DNA from 3 places in the Enterobacter sp. UNJFSC 003 genome. Region 1 is predicted to be linked to each of the others. Evidence: predicted binding sites of a transcription regulator. Region 1 holds the regulator's gene; each other region holds the start of a gene.
The links. Region 1 encodes Fur, which represses iron uptake genes when iron is present. Its sites were predicted from a motif close to ATAATAATGAGAACNACTATCAA; they were not measured.
Positions count from the first base shown of each region.

Region 2: the regulator Fur is predicted to act here: its motif matches at 1,567-1,589, upstream of sufA (Fe-S cluster assembly scaffold SufA).
Region 3: the regulator Fur is predicted to act here: its motif matches at 1,743-1,765, upstream of fepD (Fe(3+)-siderophore ABC transporter permease).

Region 1 is NZ_JBAKHK010000017.1:48,068-51,346, reverse strand. Features, by position in the region: gene chiP (chitoporin) at 1-956, shown strand, start outside; gene chiQ (ChiQ/YbfN family lipoprotein) at 1,002-1,328, shown strand; gene fur (ferric iron uptake transcriptional regulator) at 1,424-1,870, opposite strand; gene fldA (flavodoxin FldA) at 2,162-2,692, opposite strand; gene ybfE (LexA regulated protein) at 2,848-3,135, opposite strand; gene ybfF (esterase) at 3,264-3,279, opposite strand, start outside.
Region 2 is NZ_JBAKHK010000002.1:287,082-290,360, reverse strand. Features, by position in the region: gene V5P19_RS07465 (diguanylate phosphodiesterase) at 1-374, shown strand, start outside; gene V5P19_RS07460 (MerR family transcriptional regulator) at 564-1,298, shown strand; gene sufA (Fe-S cluster assembly scaffold SufA) at 1,629-1,997, shown strand; gene sufB (Fe-S cluster assembly protein SufB) at 2,006-3,279, shown strand, end outside.
Region 3 is NZ_JBAKHK010000003.1:64,463-67,741, forward strand. Features, by position in the region: gene fepB (Fe2+-enterobactin ABC transporter substrate-binding protein) at 1-389, shown strand, start outside; gene entS (enterobactin transporter EntS) at 424-1,671, opposite strand; gene fepD (Fe(3+)-siderophore ABC transporter permease) at 1,781-2,785, shown strand; gene fepG (iron-enterobactin ABC transporter permease) at 2,785-3,279, shown strand, end outside.

The DNA.
Region 1 (3,279 bases):
GAGGCTATATCCAGCCAACCGGTCAGACGCTGTTAGCACCGCACTGGAGCTTTATGCCAGGTACTTATCAGGGTGCGGAAGCCGGTGCCAACTTTGACTATGGCGATGCCGGTGCGTTGAGCTTCTCCTATATGTGGACCAACGAATACAAAGCGCCGTGGCACATTGAGATGGACAAGTTCTATCAGAACGATAAAAAAAACAAAGTAGATTATCTCCACTCGCTGGGCGCGAAGTACGATTTCAAAAACGATCTGGTGCTAGAGGCCGCATTTGGTCAGGCTGAAGGGTATATCGATCAGTATTTTGCGAAAGCGAGCTACAAGTTCGATATCGTTGGGGGGCCGTTAAGCACCAGTTACCAGTTCTACGGCACGCGGGATAAAGCCAGCAATGGCACCGTTAACGATATTTATGATGGTACTGCTTGGCTGCAGGCGCTGACCTTCGGTTACAAAGTGGGTCAGGTTGATTTACGTCTGGAAGGGACATGGGTGAAGGCGGAAGGGCAGCAGGGCTACTTCCTGCAGCGTATGACCCCAACATATGCCTCTTCAAACGGTCGTCTCGATATCTGGTGGGACAACCGTTCTGATTTCAACGCCGACGGCGAAAAAGCGGTCTTCTTCGGCGCGATGTACGACCTGAAAAACTGGAATCTGCCTGGCTGGGCGGTGGGTGCATCTTATGCTTATGCCTGGGACGCGAAGCCTGCCGATATGGCCACACCGGATGCCTACTACGATCCTAACTATCGTCTGAAAGAATCAGCATACAGCCTGGACGCAATCTACACCCTGCAGGATGGCCGCGCGAAGGGGACCATGTTCAAACTGCACTTCACTCAGTACGACAACCATTCCGATATCCCGAGCTACGCGGGCGGTTACGGCAACATCTTTCAGGATGAACGTGACGTGAAATTCATGGTTATCGCCCCATTCACTATCTTCTGATGAACGCTCCGGCGGGCGTGTCCCGCCGGGATGGAGACCAACATGATCAAAAAAATCGTCATCGTATCGTTGCTGGCATCGGGGCTGGTGGCCTGCACTCAACCTCAGGCGCCGAAAGAAGATACGCGGCTGAAAGAGGCGTACAGTGCTTGCATGAATACAGCGGAAGGTTCGCCAGAGAAAATCGAGGCCTGCCAGAGCGTGCTCAATGTGCTGAAGAAAGAGAAGGCGCATGAGCAGTTTGCTACGCAGGAAAATGTTCGCGTGATGGATTATCAGGCCTGTATCCAGGCGCGTAAAACGGGTAACGATCAGGAAGTGACAAAGCGTTGCGATAAGATCTGGCAGGAAATTCGCAGCAGTAACAATTAATTCGCGATTTCTATGCCCGGCAAGCATTCGCTGCCGGGCTTTTTTTTGGCAAAAAAAAGCCAACCTTACGGCTGGCTCAGAGTATGAAAGCGAGCTTATTTTGCGTCATGCGCATGGTCATCTTCGCGGCAATCGCCTTCTGTACAGTGACCATAAAGGTACAGGCTGTGGTTGGTCAGGCGGATACCATGACGAGCAGCGATTTCACGCTGGCGTGATTCAATAGAATCATCGCTAAATTCAATGACCTTGCCGCAGTCGAGGCAGATCAGATGATCGTGGTGGTGCTGTTGGGTCAGTTCGAAAACAGATTTACCGCCTTCAAAATTATGACGGGTAACAATGCCTGCGTCATCAAACTGGTTCAGCACACGATAAACGGTTGCCAGCCCAATTTCTTCACCCATATCGATAAGACGCTTATAAAGGTCTTCCGCACTGACATGGTGATTGTCTGGACCCTGAAGCACTTCAAGGATTTTTAACCGAGGAAGCGTAACTTTCAGGCCAGCCTTCTTTAATGCGGTATTGTTGTCAGTCATGCGGAATCTGTCCTGTTGCTAAACGATTCACTTCTAAAGAAGAAGTGACAGAAAATGCACTTGGGATAATGCGTCTCATTATAGAACTGCCATGCCTAAATGAAAACTGCAAGTCTCAAGCAAAGTATGCTTATAAAAACGTGGTCTCACCGACAAACTTATTCGATGGCTCCCACTTTCTACCTGGGGGATATTGTACAGGTCTGAACGGAAAAGTTAAAAGTTTGTAGCAATTAATTTAATCGGTTTCACCTGGACAACGGGCGCAACCGGAGTTGCGCCGCAGGGTTATCAGGCGTTAAGGATATCGTCCAGGTTCAACTCTTCACGAACCTGCTTAACCCATTTTTCAACACGCTCCGCGGTCAGTTCTGGCTGGCGGTCTTCGTCAATCGCTAGGCCGACAAAGTGATCGTCATCTGCCAGACCTTTAGAGGCTTCAAAGTGGTAGCCTGCCGTTGGCCAGTGGCCGACAATCGCCGCGCCGCGCGGCTCAATGATGTCGCGGATGGTACCCAGCGCGTCACAGAAGTATTCTGCGTAGTCTTCCTGATCGCCACAGCCAAACAGCGCAACCAGCTTTCCGTTAAAGTCTACTTCTTCCAGCGTTGGGAAAAAATCGTCCCAGTCACACTGCGCTTCACCGTAGTACCAGGTCGGAATGCCCAGCAGCAGGATGTCATAACCTTCGAGGTCTTCTTTGCTGCTCTTGGCGATGTCGTGCACATCGGCAACGTCTTTACCGAGCTGTTTTTGAATGTTTTTTGCGATGTTTTCGGTATTGCCGGTATCACTGCCGAAGAAAATGCCGATGATTGCCATGAGTAAAATAACCTCTTGAAACTTAATAGTATGGTGGCACAATTTGTCCACGGATAAGGGCAATAATAGCAGAACAGGCAACCCTGCGGAAACAGCTATCACGCAGGACTGCACTCTGTGCTACATGAAATGGGAAATAAAGGGAATTTTCAGACTTATGCCTTGCCGCGCAACAGTTCAAGTTGGGCGATCAGCATCTCTTCAATCAGCTCGCTGCGGCTGATATTACGCGCGTCAGCCAGTTCATTCAGCGCATCGACGGCGTCAGCATTCAGCTTCAGTTCGACACGCTTAAGCCCACGAGTTTTATCGCGTTTAAGCTGGTTGCGTTTATTAATACGCAGCTGTTCATCGCGCGAAAGCGGATTCGTTTTCGGTCGTCCCGGTCGACGCTCATTCGCGAACAGATCTAGTGTCGTACGGTCCGTTTGTTCTTTGGCCATGATTCTGAGACTTCGGGGGAAACAAGCCGCCCTGCTATTGCCCGGGCGATAAGCGCGCCATCATACATCACCGAAATCGGCACGCCAACGACTGGAAGCCCGCAGCCTTCCAGTCGCTTTCTTTTTAATCAATTTGCCGTATCA
Region 2 (3,279 bases), on a different contig from region 1:
CCCGCTTCGATGAGTTTACCCACTCGGTGAGGCAGTTGAAGAGCGCGGGCATCAGCGTGACGATCGATCACTTTGGTGCGGGCTTTGCCGGACTGCAGTTACTCGCGCAGTTCCAGCCGGACAGAATTAAGATTAATCGGGATTTGATCGCCAATGTACACAATAGTGGTCCGCGGCAGGCCATCATTCAGGCAATCATTAAGTGCTGTACGTCACTCGAAATCCAGTTCTGCGCGGTGGGCGTTGAGAAGCCTGAAGAGTGGATGTGGCTGGAATCCGCCGGTATTTCACAGTTCCAGGGCCACCTGTTTGCCAGCCCGCGCCTTGGCGCAATTCCGGCGATTTCCTGGCCCGAGAAAAAGCCAGATTTTTGAGAAACCTGTACGTAACGCCTCAGAGTTAGCTGTACGAACGGCATAATTTATACAACAATGGATAAACAAGGTGAATGGTTTTACCCCATTCACCTTGTTTCAGAATGAGGTCTTAGTTATACAAATACGTTGTACAATCTGATAAGGTTGGTTCGGTTAGGTATGGAAGTATTGAGCGTGAGGGAGTTAATGGCCTATTACAGTATCGGTGAAGTTGCCGAACGATGCGGTATCAACCCCGTTACGCTGCGTGCCTGGCAGCGCCGTTATGGATTGTTGAAGCCGCAGCGAAGCGAAGGGGGTCATCGTCAGTTTGACGATGAAGATATCCTGCGCATTGAAGAGATCAAGCGCCTGATGAAAACGGGCGTCTCGGTCGGCAAAGTCAAAGCGCTGCTTGAAAATAAAGACGTGATGACGCAGGGCAACTGGGTCAGCTTCCAGGAAGACATGTTGACCGTTTTGCGTTACGCCAGCGCGGGTAAACTGCGCGCAAAACTGAGCGAATTCCGTCGCGATCATGCCATTGATGCCCTGATCGATAACATTATTACCCCCGTACGTCAGCGGATGAACCAGGATCAAAACACCGTGCGCCATATGGCGAGCCTGCTCGACGGCGTCCTGATCGAATTCGCCATCACTACGCTTGCGGAATCACGTAAAAAACCGGGAAAAGATGCGCTGCTTGTTGGCTGGGAGTGTGACGATCGCACGCGTATCTGGCTCGAGGCGGCAAAACTCGCTCAAAAGGGCTGGCATATTGACGTACTCGCCGAACCGATTGATTCCCCGCGTCCGGAGCTTTTCCCGGGGCAAAACATCTTTGTCTGGACCGGTCAATCTCCTACGCCCCGCCAGCAGGAACAGCTCGATCATTGGCGCGAGCAGGGGTTTGCGGTGTCGTTTCATCAGAATAGTTAAGAGGGTCCGGAAGGGCCTTTTTTTATTGCTGTCAGTTCGTAATGAATTTTATCCTGCGCCTACGTAATCTCTATCCCAATAATAGGCATTTTCGATACATATTTTACCTTTCTTCGTTTTTAGCCACGCTGATGAATAAAATGCATTATCTATCAATGCATTGAACAATTTTATCCATCCCATCCGCATCTCCTGACAGGGTCTATGCTTAATAAAAGTAGCCAAAAAGGGCGATTAAGCCGAAAGCCCCTGCTGATAAGGGGTTGAAGTGATAATCGTTATCACTAACATGGGTGTATGCCCTAGTGGCTTATTAGATGAGGTGGACCTATGGAACTGCATTCAGAAACCTTTAATCCTGCCGATTTTGCCTGGCGAGGCTTAACGCTCACGCCTGCGGCTGCGGCGCATATTCATGAGCTGGTGGCGAAAAAGCCCGAGATCCTCGGCGTGCGTCTGGGCGTTAAGCAGACCGGCTGCGCGGGCTTCGGCTACGTGCTGGATACCGTTACGGAACCCGATAAAGATGACCTGGTTTTCGAAACCGACGGCGCGAAATTGTTCGTTGCGCTGCAGGCGATGCCGTTCATCGACGGAACAGAAGTCGACTACGTCCGTGAAGGGTTAAATCAGCTGTTCAAATTTCATAACCCGAAAGCCCAGAACGAATGCGGCTGCGGCGAAAGCTTTGGGGTATAGGCGGTACTATGTCTCGTAATACTGAAGCAACGAGTGATGTAAATACCTGGAGCGGCGGACACCTCAACTACAAAGAAGGGTTCTTCACGCAGCTGCAGACCGATGAACTGGCGAAGGGCATCAACGAAGATGTCGTGCGGGCGATTTCGGCCAAGCGTAACGAGCCTGAGTGGATGCTTGAATTTCGCCTGAGCGCGTTCCGCGCGTGGCTTGAGATGGAAGAGCCGCACTGGCTGAAAGCGCACTACGACAAACTGAATTATCAGGATTACAGCTACTATTCCGCGCCTTCCTGCGGCAGCTGTGATGATACCTGCGCCTCGCAGCCCGGCGCGGTGCAGCAAACCGGTGCCGATAACAGCTTCCTCAGTAAAGAGGTTGAAGAAGCCTTTAACCAGCTCGGCGTCCCTGTTCGCGAAGGCAGAGAGGTGGCGGTGGACGCCATCTTTGACTCCGTGTCGGTCGCCACAACCTATCGTGAAAAGCTGGCGGAGCAGGGGATCATTTTTTGTTCCTTTGGCGAGGCGATTCACGACCATCCTGAGCTGGTGAAAAAGTATATTGGCACCGTGGTGCCAAGTAATGACAATTTTTTTGCGGCGCTCAACGCGGCTGTGGCCTCTGACGGCACCTTTATCTATGTGCCGAAGGGCGTGCGCTGTCCGATGGAGCTCTCGACCTATTTTCGTATCAACGCCGAAAAAACCGGCCAGTTCGAGCGCACCATCCTGGTGGCCGACGAAGGCAGCTACGTGAGCTACATTGAAGGCTGCTCCGCGCCGGTCCGTGACAGCTATCAGCTGCACGCGGCCGTGGTTGAAGTCATCATCCATAAAGATGCCGAGGTGAAATACTCCACGGTACAGAACTGGTTCCCGGGCGACGGAAATACGGGCGGTATCCTTAACTTCGTCACCAAGCGCGCGCTGTGCGAAGGTGAGAACAGCAAGATGTCCTGGACGCAGTCCGAGACCGGTTCAGCCATCACCTGGAAATACCCGAGCTGCATTCTGCGCGGGGACAACTCTATCGGAGAGTTTTACTCCGTTGCGTTGACCAGCGGCCATCAGCAGGCCGATACCGGCACCAAAATGATCCACATTGGCAAAAACACCAAATCGACCATCATCTCGAAAGGGATATCCGCCGGGCATAGCCAGAACAGCTATCGCGGGCTGGTGAAAATCATGCCGACGGCGACCAACGCCCGTAATTTTACCCAGTGTGACTCTATGCTGATTGGCGCAGACTGCGGGGCGCATACCTTCCCGTATGTGGAGTG
Region 3 (3,279 bases), on a different contig from region 1:
CGCAGCCGGTAAATGCCATCGTCTACACCGCCGCTGCGCATTCAGCCAACCTGTGGACCAAGGAATCTGCCCAGGGCAAGCTGCTGCATCAGCTGGGCTTTACGCTGGCAGAGCTGCCGCCCGGGTTACATACCTCGAAAAGCCAGGGAAAACGCCACGACATTATTCAGTTAGGCGGTGAAAACCTGGCGACAGGCCTGAACGGAGAAGGTTTATTCCTGTTTGCCGGAGACCAGAAGGATGTCGACGCGATTTACGCCAACCCGCTGCTGGCGCATTTGCCGTCGGTGCAGAACAAACGCGTCTGGGCGCTGGGAACAGAGACCTTCCGCCTGGATTATTACAGCGCGATGCGGGTGTTAGACAGATTGAATACGTTGTTTAAGTAGGCATTTCTCGCCCTCTCCCGCAAGGGAGAGGGCGTCACGCCGCACCGTCGTTCAACGTAATCTCTTGCCTGAAGCGTCGCAACTCCGCCAGCACCAACACTAAAATCCCGCCAACCGCGGCCAACGCAAACCCGCTGCTGCTCGCCGAGACCACCGGGGTCACGATCGCTCCCAGTCCGCCGAGGATCGCCGCCCCTATCGCATCGCCCGTCACGTTTTGCGCGGTCCATAAGCCATTAATGCGTCCCAGCATGCCTTCCGGCGTTTGAGTCTGAATCAGGGTGTACTGCAGCAAAGAACTGATGGCACTCAGCCAGCCGAATATCACCAGACAAATGACGCCCAGCGCCCATACCGGCATCAGGCTAAAAGACCCAATGGCAATAAACGAGGCCAGCGTCGCCAGCAGCATAATCAGACCCGGACGCGCGCTCTGCGCCAGGTTGCCGCTGGTCAGCGCGCCACAGGCCGCGCCAAGCGGAATGGCGGCATAAAGCACGCCAATCTCCGAGGCGCTCATCTGCCATTCGCCCGCCAGCGCGGGATAGAGCACGCGCACCGCGCTCGCCATGGTCAGCAGACCGCCGAGCAGCGCAATGCCGCCAATCAGCGAGTTGCTGAACAAAAAGCGGATCGCCGCCATAAGGGACTTCAAAGGGTGTTCACGCGGCTGCGGCGGGGGCGGCAGCTGCGGCAGGCGCAGCAGCGTCAGGGTAGTGATAAAGGTCCCCGCCGCCGCGAGGCCGTAGTTCCACGCCACGTTGCCGGTCGCCAGCAGCAGGCCGCCGACCATCGGCGAAATCACCGATCCCAGACGCACGGTAAGCATGGTAATGGCTCCCGCCTGCATCAAATTTTCTCGGCCGACCAGCGCAGGCGTGGCCGCCAGCAGCGCGGTGACGCCGAGCGAGGCAAAGAAACCATCCCACAATCCCAGCGCGTAAATGGCAATCAGCGACGGTTCTGGCAGCATCGCGTTCAGGCACAAACCAATAAACCCGACGCCGCACGTCCCGCGTGCCAGCAGGATCAGCTTTTTACGCTCGTACCGATCCGCCAGCACGCCCCCCACCATCAGGCCAATAAACATCGCGCCACCGGTTAAGGTGACGGAAAGCCCCACTAGCCAGCTGGAGTGGGTCATGGTCTGGATTTGCACCGGCACGGCAACGCCGAGCAGGCCGAGGGATAAAATGGAGATAAAACGGGCGATAAAGACGGCGCGAAACGCCGGGTGCGTGTTGAGCAGGCTGAGGTTGAGCAGCCAGGATTTTTGATTCATGACAAAGCCTTGAGGTGTCGATCTACCATTTCCATGGCGGCACATGCTAACATAGCCAAATAAGATAGATAACGATAATTACTATCATTATCAATTCATGGATGTTGCTATGTCGTTTTCCTCTTCTGCGGTGCGCGCCGTTGCCGTGCCCGTTTTATTGCTACTGTTGATCCTTGCGATTGCACTCAGCCTGCTGGTTGGCGCGAAGCCGCTGCCCGCGTCCGTTATTGTCGATGCGCTCTCCGGTACCTGTCAGAACGCCGACTGCATCATCGTGCTTGACGCGCGTCTGCCCCGCACCCTTGCCGGCCTGCTGGCGGGCGGCGCGCTGGGCCTTGCCGGTGCGCTGATGCAAACCCTGACCCGTAACCCGCTCGCCGACCCCGGCATTCTCGGCGTGAATTCAGGGGCGAGTTTTGCCATTGTGCTCGGCGCCGCGCTGTTCGGCTTCACCTCACCGTCTGAACAGCTGGCGATGGCCTTTTGCGGCGCGCTGGCTGCCTCGCTGGTGGTGGCGTTTACCGGCAGTCAGGGCGGCGGACAGCTCAGCCCGGTACGCTTAACGCTGGCGGGCGTGGCGCTCGCGGCGGTGCTGGAAGGGTTATCCAACGGCATTGCCCTGCTCAATCCCGATGTCTACGATCGACTACGCTTCTGGCAAGCGGGCTCGCTGGATATCCGTACCCTCGAAACCCTGAAAGTGGTGGCGATCCCGGTGATTATCGCCGCTGCCGTAGCGCTGTTTTTAAGCCGGGCGCTGAACAGCCTGAGCCTCGGCAGCGACACCGCAACGGCGCTTGGCAACCGCGTGGCGCGCACCCAGCTGATGGGGCTTGTGGCGATCACCGTGCTGTGCGGTAGCGCGACGGCGGTGGTTGGCCCGATTGCCTTTATCGGGCTGATGATGCCGCATATGTCACGCTGGCTGGTGGGGGCGGATCATCGCTGGTCTCTGCCGGCGACGCTGCTGGCAACCCCTGCCCTGCTGCTGTTTGCCGATATTCTTGGTCGTCTTTTAGTCCCCGGCGAACTGCGCGTCTCGGTGGTTAGCGCCTTTATCGGCGCGCCGATGCTCATCTTCCTGGTACGCCGTAAACGCGGAGGTGGCGCATGATGGCCCCGTCCCGCCGGTTAGTGGCCAGCATATCCCTGCTGGCGATCGCCATCGTGCTGATGGCGGTCTGGAGCCTGCGCAGCGGCGCGGTCACGCTCGACTTGACCCAGGTCTTTCACGCGCTCGTCGGCAGCGCGCCGCGCAACATCACCCTCGTGGTAACCGAATGGCGACTGCCGCGCGTGGCGATGGCGATACTGGTAGGCGCGGCGCTTGGCGTCAGCGGCGCGATTTTCCAGTCGCTGATGCGCAACCCGCTGGGCAGCCCGGACGTCATGGGGCTTAACACCGGCGCCTGGAGCGGCGTGCTGGTGGCGATGGTGCTGTTTGGTCAGCACCTGACGGCCATTACCTTTACGGCGATGGCGGGCGGCATTCTGACATCGCTGGTTATCTGGCTGCTTGCCTGGCGCAACGGCATCGATACCTTCCGCTTAATCATCATTGGGATCGGCGTTCGCGCCATGCTGATGGCGTTTAACACCTGGCTTCTG